Regions from separate parts of the Planosporangium spinosum genome, predicted to be linked through region 1. Evidence: riboswitches for the same ligand, from Rfam matches in the RefSeq annotation. Region 1 holds a riboswitch; the other holds the start of a gene.
The links. A riboswitch is a leader RNA that binds a small molecule or an ion and turns the genes downstream of it on or off. The one in region 1 is predicted to bind thiamine pyrophosphate.
Positions count from the first base shown of each region.

Region 2: linked by a shared signal. The riboswitch ahead of thiE (thiamine phosphate synthase) and the one ahead of ACNTMW_RS22360 (ECF transporter S component) in region 1 are both predicted to bind thiamine pyrophosphate.

Region 1 is NZ_JBLYUB010000017.1:141,911-151,726, forward strand. Features, by position in the region: partial or broken gene ACNTMW_RS22330 (isoprenyl transferase) at 1-45, shown strand, start outside; gene ACNTMW_RS22335 (hypothetical protein) at 160-726, opposite strand; gene ACNTMW_RS22340 (PHP domain-containing protein) at 726-2,426, opposite strand; gene ACNTMW_RS22345 (hypothetical protein) at 2,631-2,891, opposite strand; gene ACNTMW_RS22350 (energy-coupling factor transporter transmembrane component T family protein) at 3,081-3,878, opposite strand; gene ACNTMW_RS22355 (ABC transporter ATP-binding protein) at 3,875-5,338, opposite strand; gene ACNTMW_RS22360 (ECF transporter S component) at 5,335-5,907, opposite strand; TPP riboswitch at 5,985-6,088, opposite strand; gene ACNTMW_RS22365 (permease) at 6,427-7,425, shown strand; gene ACNTMW_RS22370 (TIGR03943 family putative permease subunit) at 7,422-8,153, shown strand; gene ACNTMW_RS22375 (alpha/beta fold hydrolase) at 8,163-8,996, shown strand; gene ACNTMW_RS22380 (acyl-CoA dehydrogenase family protein) at 9,105-9,816, shown strand, end outside.
Region 2 is NZ_JBLYUB010000007.1:164,003-173,818, reverse strand. Features, by position in the region: gene ACNTMW_RS12340 (DNA polymerase IV) at 1-305, opposite strand, end outside; gene ACNTMW_RS12335 (alkaline phosphatase family protein) at 357-1,583, opposite strand; gene ACNTMW_RS12330 (methyltransferase domain-containing protein) at 1,585-2,346, opposite strand; gene thiC (phosphomethylpyrimidine synthase ThiC) at 2,485-4,119, opposite strand; gene thiD (bifunctional hydroxymethylpyrimidine kinase/phosphomethylpyrimidine kinase) at 4,116-4,907, opposite strand; gene ACNTMW_RS12315 (thiamine phosphate synthase) at 4,904-5,467, opposite strand; gene ACNTMW_RS12310 (thiazole synthase) at 5,461-6,228, opposite strand; gene thiS (sulfur carrier protein ThiS) at 6,221-6,421, opposite strand; gene thiO (glycine oxidase ThiO) at 6,412-7,464, opposite strand; gene thiE (thiamine phosphate synthase) at 7,461-8,078, opposite strand; TPP riboswitch at 8,072-8,182, opposite strand; gene ACNTMW_RS12290 (aldo/keto reductase) at 8,269-9,249, shown strand; gene ACNTMW_RS12285 (error-prone DNA polymerase) at 9,339-9,816, opposite strand, start outside.

The sequences.
Region 1 (9,816 bases):
CGCGACCGCCGATTCGGCGGCGCGATCCCGAACCCGGTGGCACCCGAGGCGGCCACGATCGACGCAACGGCCGGCACGTTGTGGTCTCAGGTATCCCCGGAGACCACAACGTCCGGGACGTTGTGACGTTTCTGGGCCGGTGATGACAGGCGGGCGCGGTCAGCGGTCGGCGCAGCAGGGCGTCGGGTTGCGCAGCTCGAACGGCGCCAGGGTGCCTTCCGGCGCCGGCCGGGTCACCAGCGTCAACCGTCCGTCCCGCCACACCGGACGGACATAGTCCAGCGTGTGCAGGACCGTTTCCGGCGCGGCCTCGACGCCGCCGAGCATGACGACGCGTTCGATGGCGCTGCGCCCGATCACCTCGCCGACGGGAAGGCTGCCGGTGAGCAGCTCGACCCCGGGGTAATGGACGGCCCGGCCGCCGGTACGGGCGGTGTGCTCGGCAGCCGCCCGCCGCGCCCCGGCGGTGCCCACCGCGTCCGGCGGCCACGGATCCTGCGCGCCGGACGTGCCGAGCGGGGCGCCCGACCCGGGGACGGGGGCGGCGAACGACACCGCCACGTGCGGGTGCGGTTCGTACACGAGGTGGGTGCACGCGATGAGCCCGGCCGGGTGGCCGAGCCGGTGCACGAGTTCGTGCAGCCAGTGCTCGGCCGCCTCGACGGAGTCGTGGCCCAGGTCGAGGCCGGCGACGCGGACCGCGTCGCCGGCGACGGTGAGCTCCATCAGTGCGTGAGCACCCAGAGCGGGTTGGTGTAGAACCACAGGTCCTTCCACGGGTCGGCGTCGCCGAGCACGTCGGCGGCCGGGCCGGCCGGGTCGACCGAGGCGCCCATCAGGCCGACCGCACTCCGGTTGCCGTCGGTACCGCGCAGCCGGAAGTACTTCGGTCCGTCCACCTTCGGCAGCCGGAACACGAACTCGCGCCCGTTGTCGTTCGCGGTCACCTCGAAGGACTTCACCACGCGGGTACGCTGCGTGGTGAACGTGTCCCGGTCGGCGACCGGGCCGGTGACCTCGCCCATGATGACGTCGATGCGACGCAGCTGCGGGACGAACTGCGCCCAGTTCGCCTCCTGCGGCAGCCAGATCCGGATCCGCAGCTCCACGTCCGAGCCGCGCTTGGCCTGCAGCATGCTGCCCAGTGTGCCCGGCCCCCCGCCGGCGCGCAGCGACACCTCGAGGCCGTCGAGGAGGCGGCCGTGGTCGACCCAGATCCTCCCGGCCCGGATGCCGTCCATCACCGCCGCGTACGAGCGGTTGACCGCGCCGACGTGGGTACGGCTGTAGTAGCCCGGCCAGAAGTCGCCGTTGCCGAGGTTGACCGCGCCCGAGTGCACCGGGTCGTTGTAGTAGCCGTTGGCGTTGAAGTCGCTGCCCGGACCGCGGGTGGCGGTGTCGCCGTAGACCGAGTGCGAATCCGAGTTCGCGGTGATCCACCAGGCCTTGCCCTCGGCGAGCAGGCTGTCCCACAGGCCGCCGACGGTGGCGGTCATCCAGTCGAAGCCGCCCCAGGTCACGTAGCTTTCCAGCGGGTACCCGGGGAACGAGTCCGGGCCCGGCTTGTTGTCGTAGTAGCCGCGTCCCGAGCCCGGGCCGAGCGGCGCCTTGATGCCGGCCGCCTGGTGGCCGGGCGCGCCCTCCATGCCGACGGCGATGCGCGGCTGGGCGTCGCGCCACCCCCGGATCTCGTGCGGCGAGTCGATGCCCTTGCGGGCCGGGTGGTTGGCCAGGAACAGCGCGTCCTGTACCCGCTTGCGCTTGACGGCGTCGGCGAGGAAGTTGACGCCGGCGATGGCGAGGGCCTCGTTGGCCGGGGTGGAACCGGACGCCTTCTTCACCGTCCCGTCGAAGGAGTTCTCGAACTCCTTGAGCACCGCGACCTCGTCCTTACCGGGGTGCACGAAGACGGTGCCGTGCTCGGCGGCCGGGATGTTCCACTCCAGACCCTGGAAGACGAGCATGTCCTTATGCGCGTCGCGGGCGCGGCGGATGTCGGGGTTGACCTTCTCCACGCCGATCTTGGCGTGCTGGTCGCTGCCGTGGTCGGTGATGACCATCCAGTCCAGACCGTTCGCGCTCGCCTGCCGTACATGGTCCGAGACGCGGTACTGCGCGTCCGAGCTGTACTGGGTGTGGATGTGGTGGTCTCCGGCGAGCCACAGGTAACCGCCGCGGCTGTCACCGCGCTCGCCGGCGTTACCCTGCGCGTGCGCGGCCCGCGCTCCGCCGAGCGCGCCGGCCACGCTCCCGCCGAACGCGCCGGCCGCCGCCGCACCGGCACCCAGGACACCGGCCCGGCGCAGGAAGCCGCGCCGCGACACCTCGGCGGGGGACAGGTCGCTGTCGGGGATGGACATATCGAGTACCGGGGGAACCTCACCCGGTACGTCGTGGTCGTGGGGGTGCGGGTGGCTGTGTCCCATCGCTGTTGCTCCGTTCGGCCGTAGCGCGTGATCACGCGCGACTCACGCCGGAATCTGGCGGAGGTCGGCGAACGGAAGGTGGCAACGGCGCGGGTGCGGTGTGAACAGCCGACGACGTATGCGCACGCATGCATCGGACGGGTGGGGCGGGCCCGATCGGGCTACCCGGAACGGGGTACACGGTACCGCCGCGACCGGGTCGGCTCAGCGCCCGTTGTCCGGGTCGAGGGCGTCGAGGATGAGGCGGTTGCGACGGGCCTGGCTGAGCTGGTAGTCGACCTGCTCGTGCAGCCACCGGGCGAACTCGTCGTAGATGTTGTCGACGTTCAGCCCCCGCTCGACGGACTCGCGGTACTCGTGGCGGGTCAGCGTGATCTGGATGTCGGACAGCGCCTCGACGATCTCGCAGTAGGCGCGGTGCGTGGGGGACTCGTAGTGAGGCGGCGGCGTGTCCAGGCGGTTCATCGGCGTGCTCGCGCTCCTCGCAGGGATCGGGCCGGCCAGCGTGCCGGGGTCCGGGTGTCTTCGTCGGAACACCGGTGGTATCGACGGCGAAGCGGCGGCCTTGAGCGGCCCGGACCCCGCCTCACCCGATGAGGTGACGCGGGCCGACCCGCGCCCGACGGGGACACGTCGCATCCGATGGGGCGCGCCTCACCCGATGAGGCGGAACGTACCGGTGGCGACGCTGGCGCCGATCGCGACCGCCGCGAGCCCCACCGCGCCCACGACCAGGGCGGCGTCGGCCGCGGTGAACCGCTGCGGACGGGCCACCGTCCGGGTGGTGCCCGCGTCGAACCCGCGCGCGTCCATCGCGGTCGCGAGCCGGGTACCGCGCCGGATCGCGCCCACGAGCAGCGCGAACATGGTGGAGGCGAACAGCCGGGCGCGGGCGACCGGGTTGCGGCCGGCGTCGATGCCGCGGGCCCGCCGGGCGAGGGTCAGCATCTCCCACTCGCCGGCGAGCAGCGGCAGCAACCGGAACGCGGCCAGCGCGCCGATCGCGAACCGGGGCGGTACGCGTACCTGCTGGACGAGCGAGTCGGCCAGGTCGGTCGGGTCGGTGGTGGCGAACACGACGAGACCGGGCAGCGCGACGGCGAAGATCCGCAGCGCCAGGCCGAGGGCCGCCGCGAGGCTGCCCGTGGTCACGTCGAGCGGCCCGACCGCCAGCAGCGCCGCCCCACCGCGTTCGGTGGTGAAGGCGAGCGTGAACGCGAAGACGACCAGCGCGCTCGCCAGCAGCGGCCAGGCCCGGCGGGCCAGGGCCCGGTACCGGATGCCGAACAGCGGTACCGCCGCGAGTTCGAGCCCGATCGCGACGGCCGGGGTCACCGGGTCGACCGAGGCCAGCAGGATGAACGTGAGCAGCGCGCTGGCGGCCAGCTTCGCGGTCGGGTTGCGCCGGGCCAGCGGCGCGCCGGGCGCGGCCAGCGGTTCGAGCAGCCTCACGCCGGCCTCCCTTCCGTGATCACGGAACGTCGTCCGTCCCGGGACACGGAGCAATTTCCGTGATCATGGGAGAGGAGGAAGTGGCGGTCAGCCAGCGCTTCGACCAGGTCCTCGTCGTGGGTGACCGTCACGATGCCCCGCCCCTCGTCGCGCAGGCGGGCCAGCAGGTCCACCAGCTCCCGCCAGGTCCGCAGATCCTGGCCGAACGTCGGCTCGTCGAGGATGAGCACGTCCGGAGCCGTGGCCAGGGCCGTCGCCACGCTGAGCCGGCGCTGCTCGCCGCCGGAGAGGGTGTACGGGTTGGCCGCCGCGAGCCGGTCCAGGCCCAGCCGGGTCAGCAGCTCGTCGACGACCGGCGCCGGGTCCAGACCCACCCGCCGCGGGCCGAGGGCCAGCTCGTCGCGTACCCGGTTGGTGACGAACTGGTGCTCGGGGTTCTGGAACACCGAACCGATCCGGCGGGCCAGGGTCGCGGCCCGCCAGCGGTGCGGCGGCACCGCCGGCTCGGCCCGCGCGGTCACCCGGCCGGCGGTCGGCCGCAGCAGGCCGCCGAGCAGCAGCGCGAGGGTCGACTTGCCCGCGCCGTTGGCGCCGCGGACGGCCAGCACCTCACCCTCGCGTACCTCGATGTCCACGCCGGACAGTGCCGGCCGGTCGGCGCCGGGGTGGCGCAGCGCCAGCCGGTCGGCGGTCAGCAGCGCCGCGCCGGGGGACCCGGCCGCCCGCCGCCGCGCCGGCCGCACGCCGGGTACCCACACGCCCTGCGCGGCCAGCGTGGCGCCGTGTTCGGCGAAGACCTTCTCCGGCACGCCGTCGGCGGCCACCCCGCCGCCGGGGGACAGGACGACGACCCGGTCGACGAGCGGTACGACGTCGGCGACCCGGTGTTCGACCAGGACCACCGTCGGCTCGACGGCCCGCAGGGCGTCGCGGACCTGCGCCGCGCCGGCCGGGTCGAGGTTGGCGGTCGGCTCGTCGAGCAGCAGCAGTCCGGGGCCGGGTGCCAGGACCCCGGCGAGGGCCAGTCGCTGCTGCTCGCCGCCGGACAGTGCGTCGGTGCGGCGGTCGCGGGGGTACGGGAACCCGACCAGGCCGAGGGCCGCATCGACCCTCGGCCAGATCCCGGCGGCCGGCACGCCCCGGTTCTCCAGGCCGAACGCCACGTCGTCGCCGGCGCGGGCCATGACCAGCTGGGTCTGCGGATCCTGGAACAGGATGCCGACCCGGTCGCGGGTCGCGCGGGCGTCCCGGCCGTCGACGAGTACCTCGCCCTCCTGCTCGCCGGAGTCGTGCGCGAGCAGGCCGGCGGCCGCGGCGAGCAGGGTGCTCTTGCCCGCCCCGGACGGGCCGAGCAGCAGTACCCGCTCGCCGTGCTCGACGCGCAGGTCGACGCCGCGGATCGCCCACGCCTTGCGGCCGGCGTGCCGCCAGCCGAAGCCGCGGAGTTCCAGAGTGCTCAGATCGCGGCCCGTTCCCGTCCGGAGGGGAACCGGTCCAGCGCACCGGTCTGCGCGAGCGCCCGGGTCAGCGCCCAGCCGCCGGCGCCGGCCACGACCGCCGAGCCGACCGCGGCCAGCGCGATGTACGGCAGCCGGAAGGTCGCCCACGAGTAGCCCGGGTACCACACGATCACGTCGAAGGCGGTCGCGGCCACCCCCGCCGCCGCACCGGCGACGAGCGCGGTGAGCAGGCCGAACGACCGGTACAGCAGCGCGAGGAAGACCAGCTCCGCGCCGAGACCTTCGAGCAGCCCCTGCGGGATGACCGTCCACCCCCACGAGTTGCCCAGCAGCGCCGAGACGATCGCGGCGACCAGTTCGGTGTAGGTGGCCGCGCCGGGCTTGCGGATGACCAGCGCGCCGAGCACGGCGGGGACCAGCCAGACGCCGTACAGCAGCGCCCGGCCGGGCAGCGGGAACGCCTCCGCCGGTCCGTTGTAGAGCAGCGCCCAGGCCCAGAAGACGACGCCGAAGGCGACCGCGATGACGGAGGCGACGACGACGTCGACGGTGCGCCATCGGTTGTTCATGTGGAACCTCCCAGTTCAATAGGGTGAACCAGGAGAAGACGCACGCCATGTCCCGCCGTCGGCGGGACATGGCGCTACGCGGAGCCTGACCGAACTTCCTGCGCTGGCATTACCCAGATCAGGTTCGAGGGTCTGCGGCGTGGCCGCACTCTCAGCGCTGTGCGCTCCCCTGTCGGATGTGAAGTTGTGGCATCGACAGTAGCAGTGGCCGCGATCTCCGGTAAGGGCCCGGGTGGCCCATCGAGGTATGTGGACCTGCCGTCATTGCCCTGCTGCGCCGGATGGTGGGCGGTACGCTGTCGGCGTCCGCTCCCCGCGACGGGAAGGAACGAACCAGTGGCAGCGCCCGACCGCACGCAGGCGCGGGAGCCGACCGCGCCGGCCGGCGCCGGAGAGGCCGATGCGGCCGGCGTCAAGGAGGCCGATGCGGCCGGCGTCAAGGAGGCCGATGCGGCCGGCGTCAAGGAGGCCGATGCGGCCGGCGTCAAGGAGGTCGATGCGGCCGGCGCCGCGGAGACCGTGACGACCGGCGCCGCGGAGGCGGCCGGTACCGGACGCCGCGGGCCGGCCCGCCGGGTCAGCTCCGTCGAGGTGCTCGCCGCCGTCCTGGTCCTCGTGGTCGTGTTCCGGGCACCGATCAGCCGCGCGCTGTCCGCGCCGGGCCTGCAGACCTGGACCACCATCTTCGTGTCGGTGTTGACCCAGGCAATGCCGTTCCTGGTGTTCGGCGTGGTGCTGTCGGCGGTGATCGCGGTGTTCGTGCCGGCGTCGTTCTTCGCCAAGGCACTGCCCCGGCACCCGGCCCTCGCCGTGCCGGTGGCGAGCGCGGCCGGGATGGTACTGCCCGGCTGCGAGTGCGGGTCGGTGCCGATCGCCGGCGCGCTGGTACGCCGCGGGGTCACCCCGGCGGCGGCGCTGGCGTTCCTGCTCGCCTCGCCCGCGATCAACCCGGTCGTGCTGGCCTCCACGGCGGTGGCGTTCCCCGGCCAGCCCCGTATGGTCGTCGCCCGGGCTCTGGCCAGCATGCTGACCGCCTGCGCCATGGGCTGGCTGTGGCTGCGGCTGGGCCGCACGGAGTGGATCAGGCTGCCGCACCGGCCGGAACTCGACGGCATGGGCAAGCCGGCCGCGTTCTGGGCGGCGGCCCGCCACGACGTCATGCACGCCGGTGGCTACCTGGTGCTCGGCGCGATGGCCGCCGCCACGATCAACGTGCTCGTGCCGCAGCAGTGGATGCGTACGCTCGGCGACAACCCCGTGCTCGGGGTGCTCACCCTGGCGGTGCTCGCCGTGGTGCTGTCGATCTGCTCGGAGGCGGACGCGTTCGTCGCGGCGTCGCTGCGCGAGTTCTCGACCACGGCGAAGCTGGCGTTCCTGGTGGTCGGGCCGATGATCGACCTGAAGCTGTTCGCGATGCAGGCGGGCATGTTCGGCCGCCGGTTCGCCACCCGGTTCGCGCCGGCGACGTTCGTACTCGCGATCGTGGTGTCCGTCCTCGTGGGGGTGGTCCTGCTGTGAACCGTCAGGCCCAGGCCGTGGTGCTGCTCCTGGTCGGCGGCGCCGTACTGCGCAGCAGCCTCACCGACCTGTACCTGCGCTACGTCAAGCAGGGGCTGCGCCCGTTCCTGATCGCCGCCGGCGCGCTGCTCGTCGTCGCGGCGGTCATGACACTGTGGTACGAGTTCCGCGGCGGTCGGGCCGCGCACGACCACGAGGGGCACCCCCAGGGCGACGACGGGCACTCGCACGCGCACGGTCCGTGGGTGGCGTGGCTGCTGATCCTGCCGGTGTTCGCCCTGCTGCTGGTCTCGCCGCCGGCCCTCGGCTCGTACGCGGCGAGCCGCAACGGCACCGCGCTGCAACAGGTCTCGGACTTCCCGCCGCTGCCCGCGGGTGACCCGGTGAAGATCAGCGTGCTGGACTACGCCAGCCGGGCGGTGTTCGACGGCGGCCGGTCGATCGGCGACCGGACGGTCCGCCTCACCGGCTTCGTCGTCACCGGTGGCGAGGGTGGTCCGTACCTGGCGCGCATGGTGCTCAGCTGCTGCGCCGCCGACGCCCGCCCGGTCAAGGTGGCGCTGACCGGCGAGGTACCCGCCGGCCTCAAGGCCGACAGTTGGATCGAGGTGACCGGCCGGTACACCGCGAAGACGGTCAAGGACGCCGTCAACGGCGAGACCATCCCGTACCTCGAGGTGATCGACCTCGCGCCGGTGGCCGCGCCGAACGAACAGTACGAGTCGTAGGCGGCGGGCGTGCAGGTCGCCGCCCGGGGACTGGCGTTCGAGGTGACCGTCGGCGGCCCGGCCGGCGGCACCCCGGTCCTGCTGCTGCACGGGTTCCCGCAGAACGGACAGATGTGGCGCGCGATGTCGCCGGGGCTGCACGCCGCCGGCCTGCGCACGATCGCGCCCGACCAGCGCGGGTACTCGCCGGGCGCGCGCCCGCCGGACGTCGCCGCGTACGCGCTGGGCGAGTGCGTGGCCGACGCGGTCGCGATCCTGGACGCGTTCGGCGTGGACCGCGCCCACGTCGTCGGCCACGACTGGGGCGCCGCCGTCGGCTGGGGCCTGGCCGCCCGGTTCCCCGAGCGGGTGGCCACGCTGACCGCGCTGTCGGTGCCGCACCCGCGGGCCCTCGGCCGGGCCCTGCTCACCAGCCTCGACCAGCTACGCCGGTCGCGGTACATCCTGTTCTTCCGGCGCGCCGGCCGGGCCGAGGAGGTGCTGCTGGCCGACGGCGCCCGGCGGCTGCGGGCGATCTTCGCCGGTTCCGGGCTGGACGCCGCCGGGGTCGACCGGTATGTCGCGCCGCTGCTGGCGCCGGGCGCGCTGACCGCCGCGCTGAACTGGTACCGGGCGCTGCGCCTGTTCGACCGGTCCGGGCTGCCGGCGGTGGGCGTGCCCACGACGTACCTGTGGAGCGACGGTGACGTGGCGATCGGCCGGGTCGCCGCGCGGCGCTGCGCGCGCGAGGTGACCGGGGAGTACGACTTCGTCGAGCTGCCCGGGCTCAGCCACTGGGTGGTCGACCAGGCGCCGGAGGCGGTCGCGGCGGCGGTGCGTGGCCGGGTCGGTGCGGCGGGCTGAGCGTCCGGTTGCCCGAGATCATCGGTCGCGCGGACTTACCGATGGGTACTACCGGCTAGTAGCCTGATACCAGACGCGCAAGGCTCCCGTACCCGCAAGGGGGTGGCCATGACGACGACCCGCAGCCAGCCGGCGGCGAACGCGCCCGACGGCGGCCAGACCCAGGTTTCCGAGCGGCAGGCCAGGCAGGTCGCCGAGGCTGCCCGGGAGAAGGAGTGGCGCAAGCCGAGCTTCGGCAAGCAGCTGTTCCTCGGCCGGTTCCCGCTGGATCTGATCAACCCACCGCCGCGGCCGGAGGCCGGGTCCGGCGAGTCGGAGGCGTTTATCGCCCGGCTCGAGGAGTTCGTCACCGGCAAGGTCGACGGTGCGCAGATCGAACGCGACGCGCGGATCCCCGACGACGCGCTGGCCGGCCTGGCCGAGCTCGGCGCCTTCGGGATGAAGATCGATCAGAAGTACGGCGGCCTGGGCCTGTCGAACTGGGACTACTGCCGGGCCCTGATGCTGGTCGGCTCGGTCAGCCCGGCGATCGGCGCGCTGCTGTCGGCCCACCAGTCCATCGGCGTGCCGCAGCCGCTCAAGCTGTTCGGCACCGACGAGCAGAAGCAGCGGTTCCTGCCCCGGCTGGCGGCCGGCGAGGTGTCGGCGTTCCTGCTCACCGAGCCCGACGTCGGCTCCGACCCGGCCCGGCTGTCCACCACGGCGACCATCACGCCCGAGGGCGACTACCTGCTCAACGGGGTGAAGCTGTGGGCCACCAACGGCACCCTGGCCACCCTGCTGGTGGTGATGGCCCAGGTACCTCCCTCGGACGGGCACC
Region 2 (9,816 bases), on a different contig from region 1:
GAGTACGCCGCGAAGTCGGGCGGCAGGAAGACCGCGTGCGGGCACAGCCGCCTGGCCCGGCTGCCCGGCATGGCGCTGCGCACCCCGTACGCCCGGGCCTCGTAGCTGGCCGACGAGACGACCCCGCGCGGCCCCGCACCGCCCACCACGACCGGCCTGCCACGCAGCTCGGGCCGGCGCCGCACCTCCACGGAGGCGAAGAACGCGTCCATGTCGACGTGCAGGATGCAGCAGCCGGTGTCGTCGGCGTCCGCGCCGAACTCCCCGGTGCCGCCGTCTCTGGGCAGTGACTGGCTGCGCCCCACGACCGGCAGGTTACCGGCGGGCTCCGACAGATCGCCTCGACGCCGCGCTGATCAGGGCGTCTTTCCCGTCACCACGATCAGGGGTATCCGCATCTCGGCGGCGGTGTACGAACCGTGGAAGGCGATCATCCGGGCGACGAACGACGGCTCCGACCGGCTCGCCACCACCACGGTGCGGTCGTGGCAGGCGACCACGACGTCGCCGATGCGGGCGAGATGGCGTTCGGGTACCGGGCCGAACCAGCCGGCCGCGACCGCCTCCTCGCGCGGCACGATCCAGGCGCCGTCGCCGAGGACGGACCGCCACGCGGCGATCACGTCGTCGCGCGCCCCCGGCACGGTGTACAGGTACCGCACCCGGGCCTCACCGGCCACCGCCTCCACCCCCGCCCGCAGGCGGGGGTCGGTGTCGAGGTCGAGGCGCCCGTCCAGCGGGATGTCGAGCTGCCCGTGGTCGGCGGTCACGACCAGGGCCGCGTCCGGTGGCAGCCCCTCGGCCAGCCGGGTGACCAGGCGGTCCACGTCGCCGGCCGCCGCCGCCCACTCGCCCGACGCCAGCCCGTGGTGGTGACCGGCGCTGTCAAGATCAGGGTGGTACCCGTAGACCAGTCCGCCCTCGGTGTCCAGCGCGGACAGCATCTCGGCGGCGAGGGCGTCCGCCCCGGCCACGCCCCGGTACCCGGCGCCGCGGTAGGCGGCCACGGTCAGCCCGCTGCCGGCGAAGTCGGCCCGGCTGACCACCGACACCGGCACCCCGGCGGCGGCCGCCCGCTCGAACATGGTCGGCACCGGCTGCCAGGCGGCCGGGTCCGGGTCGTCCCACCAGCGGATGTGGTTGAGGACCCGGCCGGTCTCCGGTACCCGCAGGTTGAACCCGAGGACGCCGTGCCGGCCGGGCGGGGCACCGGTGCCGACGGTCACCAGGCTGGTCGGTGTCGTGGAGGGGAACCCGCTGGTGATGGTGCGCGCCGCGCCGAGCCGGCCGGTCGCCAGCTCGGCCAGGTTCGGCGCGTACGGGGCGGCGAGCGGGAGCTGTTCCTGCCCGAGCCCGTCGACGAGCAGCACCGCCACCCGGCGTACCCCGGACAGCGGTCCGGTCGCCAGGCCCAGCGGGTCGGGTGCACCGGGCAGGCCCAGCGCGCACAGGACGCCCGGCAGCACGTCGGCGAGGCTGTCCGCGCCGTACCCGGGCCGGACGACGTCCAGCCCCGCCGGCCGGGCGGTGTCCATGCCGGCCTGCCGGACGGCCTCGGTCCCGGACGGCCGGACGGCGTCCATGTCAGACGCCCGGGCGGCGGGCGAACAGGTGCAACTGGGTGGCCATCTCCCGGTACGGGGAACGCTCCGAGGCGGCCAGTTCGAAGGCGACCAGCGCCTCGGTCTGCCCCTCCAGGACGGCACCGGGCAGCAGGTCGGCGACCACCCGTACCCCGTGGATCTGCTCGACGACCAGGCCACCGGAGGCGAGCAGGGCGGCCGCGGACTCCCGGTCGAACCGGCGGCGGAGCGTGTCCCGGGCGCCGGTGCGGCCCTCCGGGTCGGTCAGCAGGCCCGCCGCGACGTCAAGGTGGCCGCCGACAGCCCGGGCGAGGACCGCCGCGACCCGGTTGGCGACCAGGACACTGGCCACACCGCCCGGGCGCAGCGTCGCGGAGAGCGCCTTGACCACGCTGGCCGGGTCGTCGACCACCTCCAGCAGGCTGTGGCACAGCACCAGGTCGGCGCTGTCCGGGGCGACCAGGTCGGCCACGGCGTCACCGTCGCCCTGCACCGCGCGTACCCGTTCGGCGACACCGGCCTCGGCCGCGCGCCGGGTCAGCGCGGCGAGCGCGTCCGGGCTGGCGTCGATGACGGTGACCCGGTGCCCGGCGGTGGCCAGTGGCACGGCGAACCCGCCGGTGCCACCGCCGACGTCGAGCACGGTCAGGGGGCGGTTCGCCCGCTCCAGTTCCGCGCGCAGCACCGCCCAGACCACCGCGGTACGCGGCGAGGCGGTTCCCTTGGGCTCCACGCCCCGGAGCCTACCCGTGGCCGTGTTCACGATGGTCACAACACGACCGATCCGGGGCGGTCGCCGGCGGCTCGCGCCCTCATGATCGACACAACTTCCGGGTAGTTGTGGCCATCGAGGCACCCGGAGACCACAATTTCCCGGAAGTTGTGACGATCAAGGCAACGGTCACGGCGCCCGGTAGATCTCCGCGCCGGTCGCGACGAACTCGGCCGCCTTCTCCTTCAGCCCGAGGTCACGCGCGGTCACCGGGTCGACGCCGTGCTGGTCGGCGTACCGGCGCAGGTCCTGGCTGATCTTCATGGAGCAGAACTTCGGCCCGCACATGGAGCAGAAGTGCGCGGTCTTGGCCGGCTCGGCGGGCAGCGTCTCGTCGTGGTACCTCCGCGCGGTGTCCGGGTCGAGCGCCAGGTTGAACTGGTCTTCCCAGCGGAACTCGAACCGGGCCTTGCTCAGCGCGTCGTCCCAGGCCTGCGCGGCCGGGTGCCCCTTGGCCAGGTCGGCCGCGTGCGCAGCGATCTTGTACGCGATGACGCCCTCCTTCACGTCGTCGCGGTCGGGCAGCCCGAGGTGCTCCTTGGGGGTGACGTAGCAGAGCATGGCCGTGCCGTACATGGCGATCATCGCGGCGCCGATCGCCGATGTGATGTGGTCGTACGCCGGAGCGATGTCGGTGGTCAGCGGCCCGAGCGTGTAGAACGGCGCCTCATGGCACCACTCCTGCTGGAGGTCCACGTTCTCCTTGATCTTGTGCATGGGCACGTGACCCGGCCCCTCGATCATGACCTGGACGTCGTACTCCCAGGCGATCTTCGTCAGCTCGCCGAGGGTCTGCAGCTCGGCGAGCTGGGCGGCGTCGTTGGCATCGGCGATCGAGCCCGGCCGCAGCCCGTCGCCCAGCGAGAAGGCGACGTCGTACGCGGCGAAGATCTCGCACAACTCGCGGAAGTGGGTGTAGAGGAAGTTCTCCTCATGGCGGGCCAGGCACCAGGCGGCCAGGATCGACCCACCCCGCGAGACGATGCCGGTCACCCGCCGCACCGTCAGCGGCACGTACGACAGCAGCACGCCGGCGTGCACCGTCATGTAGTCCACGCCCTGCTCGGCCTGCTCGATCACGGTGTCCCGGTAGACCTCCCAGGTCAGCTTCAGCGGGTCGCCGCCGACCTTCTCCAGGGCCTGGTAGATCGGTACCGTGCCGATGGGTACCGCCGAGTTGCGCACGATCGCCTCGCGGGTGGCGTGGATGTGCTTACCCGTGGACAGGTCCATGACGGTGTCGGCGCCCCACCGCGTGGCCCAGGTCAGCTTGGCCACCTCCTCGTCCACACCGGACGTCACGGCCGAGGTACCGATGTTGGCGTTGACCTTCACCAGGAACCGGTTGCCGATGGCCATCGGTTCGCTCTCCGGGTGGTTGACGTTGTTGGGCAGGATCGCCCGACCGGTGGCGATCTCTTCGCGGACCACCTCAGCCGGCAGCCCTTCGCGCAGCGCCACGAACTCCATCTCGGGGGTCACGATGCCCTGACGGGCGTAGTGCAGCTGGGTGACGGTCCGGCCGGGGGCGGCGCGGCGCACGGTCTGCCCGGCGGCGGCGGTCCCGCGGGCCGACTCACTGATCACGTCGCCGCGCTCGGCGATCCAGTGCGCCCGTAGCTCGGGCAGGCCGACCGACGGGTCGCTGCCGGGACCGGACGTGTCGTAGAGCCGTACCGGCGGGTTGTCGCCGGTCAGCTTCACCTCGGCGAACGGCACCCGCAGATCGGGCCGCGAACCGGAGACGTAGACCTTGTGCCTCATGAGAGTGCCTCCCAGGACAGTGGGCCGTGCCCCTCGCCGAGCCGCCAGCCGGCGGACCCGCGCAGGGCGCGATGGACGTAGGACTTGGCACCGTGCAGCGCCGCCCGCACGTCGTCGCCCCGGCTCAACCGGGCGGCGGTGGCGGCGGCGAAGGTGCAGCCGGTGCCGTGGTTGTTGGCGGTGTCGACCCACGGCGCGCGCAGGATCTCGACCTCACCGGCGTGCCAGACGACGTCAACGGCCTCTCCGCCGCCGTCCAGGTGGCCGCCCTTGACGATCACCCACTCCGGGCCGGCCCCACCGAGTTCGCGGGCGGCGGCGACGGCGTCGTCGACGCTGGTGATGTCGCGTCCGACCAGGACTCCGGCCTCCCGCGAGTTCGGCGTCACCACGATCGCCACCGGGAAGAGCTCGTCGAGGTACGCGACCCGCGCCGCCCCGTCGAACAACGGATCACCGGCCGACGAGACCAGTACCGGGTCGACCACCAGCTGCGGCAGTCTCCGGGCCCAGCGGGCCACCACGTGGACGATCTCGACCGTCGCGAGCATGCCGGTCTTGACCGCGGCGACGGGCAGGTCGTCGAGTACGGCGGACAGTTGCTCGGCCACGAAGTCCGGCTCGGTCGCCCGCACCCCGCGTACCTTCGTGGTGTTCTGCGCGGTGAGTGCGGTGATCACGCTGGTACCGAAGACGCCGTGCGCCGCGAACGTCTTCAGGTCGGCCTGGATCCCGGCACCGCCGCCGGAGTCCGAGCCGGCGATGGTGAGCGCGACGGGCGGGTTCACGGCAGCAGCTCCTTCACGACCGCGGCCGGGTCGTCCGCGCGCATCACCGCGCCCATCACGGCCACCCCGGCAGCCCCGGCGGCCCGACACGCGGCGGCCCGCTCGCCGGAATCGACGCCGCCCAGGGCGTACACCGGCAGGCCGGCCCCGGCGCACAGCTCGCGCAGCTTCGTCAGGCCGAGCGGCGGACCGTAGCCGGGCTTACTCGCCGTCGGGTAGACCGGCGAGATCGTGGCGTACGAGCAGCCCTCGGCGGCGGCGCCGGCCAGCTCGTTCGCGTCGTGGCAGCTGCGGCCGATCAGCCCGCGCGCTGCCGCCGGCCACGGGTCGGCGGCAGCGAGATGCCGGCCGTCGGGGCCGGGTACGCGGCCGGCGAGCAGCAATCTCCCCCCGACGTTCGCCAGCAGCGGCTGCAAGCGCGCCGCGAGCACCGCCCGCTCGTCGTCGGGCAGGTCCTTCTCCCGCAGCACCACCGTCCGCGCGCCGCCGCCGACCGCCGCCGCGATCACCTCGAGCAGCGGGCGGCGGGCCTGACGGCGGTCGGTGAAGACGATCACCACGTGGGCATCCCCTCGAAGGGGCTGGACGCGGTGGCGTGCAGCCGCCGCGCGATCCGCCCGGCCCGGTACGCCAGCCGCCCGGCGATCACCGCGTGGCGCATCGCCGCCGCCATCTCCCCCGGCCGCTCGGCGCGGGTCACCGCCGACGCGAGCAGCACGCCGTCACAGCCCAGCTCCATCGCGAGCGCCGCGTCCGAGGCCGTGCCGATCCCGGCGTCCAGGATCACGGGTACGCTCACCGCCTCCCTGATCAGCGCGATGTTGTACGGGTTGCGGATGCCCATGCCGGAGCCGATCGGCGCGCCGAGCGGCATCACGGCCGCGCACCCGACGTCGGCCAGCCGGCGGGCCAGTACCGGGTCGTCGGTGGTGTACGGCAGGACGGTGAACCCGTCGTCGACCAGGGTCTGCGCCGCGCTCACCAGTTCGACCGCGTCCGGCAGCAGGGTGTCGGAGTCGCCGATGACCTCGAGCTTCACCCAGCTCGTCGCGAAGGCCTCACGCGCCAGGTGGGCCAGCTTGACCGCCTCGGCGGCGGTGTAGCAGCCGGCGGTGTTCGGCAGGATCCGCACCCCGGCCTTGTCCAGGACGTCCAGCAGGGTGCCGGGGGCGGTCGGGTCGATGCGGCGCAGCGCCACGGTGACGAGCACGGTTCCGCTCTCCCGGATCGCCTCCTCCAGTACCGCGTGGTTGGTCGCACCGCCGGTGCCGAGGATGAGCCGGGAGTCCAGCTCCTCACCGGCGATCGTGAAGTTATCCACCTTGCACCGCCGTGAGGATCTCGACCGCGTCGCCTCTGCCGAGGGCCGTCGCGGCCCACACCGAGCGCGGCACCACCTCGCCGTTGACCGCCACGGCGACGCCGGTCTCCCGGTTGGTCAGCTCGCTGACCAGGTCGGCGACGCTGGTCGGACCGCTCAGGGTCCGGTGCTCGCCGTTGACTGTCAGGTCCACAGCGCCTCCCTGTCCGGGGTGAAGGGCTTGATCTCCTGCGGCGGCACGCCGGTGACGGCGAGGTCCGCGACCAGGTCGGCCGTGACGGGCGTGAGCAGGACACCGTTGCGGTAATGGCCGGCGGCCACGATGACGTGGTCTTTCAGGACCCCGAGAATCGGGGCGTTGTCCGGGGTGCCGGGCCGCAGCCCGGCCAGGATCTCGGTGATCGGGTACTCGGCGACCTCGGGCAGCAGCTCGGCCGCGGGGCGCAGCAGGTCGAGCACGCCACCGGCGGTCACGGTCGTGTCTGCGCCGCGCTCCTCCTCGGTCGCCCCGATCACCAGCTCCCCGTCGTGGCGCGGCACCAGGTAGACCGGGCGGCTGCGGGCGTACCCGCGGATGACGTGCCGGACCGGCGGGGCCGGCGCTCTCAGCCGTACGGTCTGCCCCTTGACCGGGCGGACCGGCAGGCCGGTGAGGGCCGTCGTGCCGATCCCCGCGGCGACCACGACGCGGTCCGCGTCCAGGTTGGCCAGGTCGGTGACGTTCTGCCGCACGATCCGGTCCTCGCCGACGGCCTGCCGCAGCGCGGTGCGCAACCGGCGCGGATCCACCTGCCGGTCCTGGGGCGCATAGGCACCGCCGCGTACCCGGGGCGACAGCAGGGGCTCGCGTTCGCGCAGTTCCCGCGCGGTCAGGGGGTGCACCGGCTGGCCGGCCCGCTGGTACCACCCGGCGAGGCGGCGTACTTCGCGCAGGTCGTCGCCGGTGAGCGCGACGATCAGCGTGCCCTCGTCGCGGTAGCCCAGCTCGACACCGGTGGCCTTCTCCAGCTCGGCGGCGAAGCCGGGCCAGCGCCGGTTGGAGTCGACCAGGAGGCCCTGCAGCTCCTCCTCGCCGGCCTGGATCTCGTTGGTCGGGGCGAGCATGCCCGCGGCCACGGTGGACGCCGCGTCCCCGCCGGCGTCGTACACGGTGACGTCGAGGCCGCGCTGCACGCAGCGCCACGCGATGCCGAGCCCGATGATCCCGGCGCCGACGACAGCGACCCGCGTGGTCATCGGAGTGCCTCCAGCAGTTCGAGGGTCGCCTTGCCGGGGTCACCGGCCTCGCTGACAGCGCCGACGACCGCGACGCCGTGGGCGCCGGTGGCGGTCAGCTCGGGGACCCTGGCCGCTGTGACGCCACCGATCGCGATCACCGGTACGGTCACCGCCCGCGCGACGGCGGCGATGCCCGCCGGGCCGATCGGGTCGGGCAGACCATCCTTGGTACGCGTGGCGTAGGCGGGACCCACGCCGAGATAGCCGGCGCCGTCGCGTACCGCCTGCCGTGCGGTCTCCGGGTCGCGGGCGGTCGCGCCGAGGACGGCGCCCGGCCCGAGGATCCGGCGGGCCGCCGCCACGGGCAGGTCGTCCGCTCCCACGTGCCCGCCGTCCGCCCCGGCGGCGAGCGCCACGTGCAGCCGGTCGTTGACCAGGCACATCGCGCCGCTTTCCCGGCACATCGCGAGGATCCGGACGGTCAGCTCGTACGCGTCCCGGTCCGTGGCGTCGTCGGAGACCCGTACCTGAACGGTGTCGGCGCCGGCCGCCAGCCCGGCGGCGACGACGGCGAGCGCGTCACGGCCCGGCCGGGTGTCGGTGATCAGGTGCAGCCGCCCGATAGGGGGCATCCATCCTCCCTCCCTGCGCCGGCATGACCCGGATCAGGTTCGACGGTCGGGGGCTCACAGCCCCCCTCTCAGCCCGGTGACACCGGACTCCCGTGGGTTGTTGCTCAGTGGTTGACCCTAGCGACGTACCGGGATCGACACAACGCCGGGCGGGGTCGCCGCCGGATCGCCACCGCGTAAAGATCGAGCCATGGAGTACTCGCGACTTGGCTCGACCGGCCTGAAGGTCTCCCGGATCTGCCTCGGCATGATGAGCTACGGCGACCCCGCCCGGCGGGAATGGATACTTCCTGAGGATGCCGCCGAACCGATCGTGCGCCACGCGGTCGAGGCCGGGATCACCTTCTTCGACACCGCCGACATGTACTCGCTCGGCGTCAGCGAGGAGGTCACCGGGCGATTGCTGTCGAAGCTCTTCCGTAACCGTGACGACTACGTCCTCGCCACCAAGGTCTTCGGCCCGATGGGGCCGGGCCCCAACCAGCGGGGCCTGTCCCGCAAGCACATCATGGCCGGCATCGACGACTCGCTGCGGCGGCTCGGTACCGACTACGTCGACCTGTACCAGATCCACCGCTTCGACCCGGAGGCCCCGGTCGAGGAGACGATGGAGGCGCTGCACGACGTCGTACGCGCCGGCAAGGCCCGCTACATCGGCGCGTCCAGCATGTACGCCTGGCAGTTCGCGAAGATGCAGTACACCGCGGACCTGCGGGGCTGGACCCGGTTCGTGTCCATGCAGAACCACTACAACCTGGTGTACCGCGAGGAGGAGCGGGAGATGATCCCGTTCTGCGCCGACCAGGGCGTCGGCCTGATCCCGTGGAGCCCGCTGGCGCGGGGGCTGCTCGCCGGTAACCGCGGCCCGGGCGGCGAGCGGCGCACGGTACGCGCCAACAACGACCAGGTCGCCGACAACCTGTACACCGACGACGACTTCGCGGTCGTGGATGCCGTCGTGGAGGTCGCCCAGGAGCGAGGCGTGAAACCGGCCCAGGTCGCGCTCGCCTGGCTGCTGTCCCGGCCCGGGGTCACCGCACCGATCATCGGGGCGACCAAGCTCCAGCACCTCGAGGACGCCCTCGGCGCGCTCGACGTGCACCTCACCGACGAGGAGATCAAGCGACTGGAGGCGCCGTACCGGCCGCACCCGATCCGCGGCCACTCCTGATCTCGCCGTCGACCCCACATCCATGATCACGGAGCATTTTCCATGCCAGAACACGGAAAATGCTCCGTGATCATGCGGTAACTGTCGAGTCAGCGGAAGTCCCGGGACCCCGGGCGTACCGGCAGGGTCAGCGGCGCCAGGTGGTCGGCGCGCAGGTTGACCACCCCTTCGACCCGTTCCAGGATCCCGCGCACCATGAGCGCGGGCGACGTCCGCGCGACCTTCCGGTACCGCTGCCACAGCCCCGGCGAGCAGGTCACGTTGAGCATGCCGGTCTCGTCTTCGAGATTGACGAACGTGACCCCACCGGCGGTCGCGGGGCGCTGCCGGTGGGTGACGATGCCGCCGACGTACACCCGCCGGCCGGGCTCGACCGTCCGCAGCCGGTCGATCGGCAGCGCGCCCAGGCGGTCCAGGACCGGCCGGGCGAACTGGGCGGGGTGCGCGTCCGGGGCGAGCCCGGTCGCCCACACGTCGGCGACCAGCCGCTCGACCGCGTCCATGCCGGGCAGCGTCGGCGCCTCGACGCCGGTGGCCGTCCCCGGCAACCGGCCGTCCCGCTCCTGC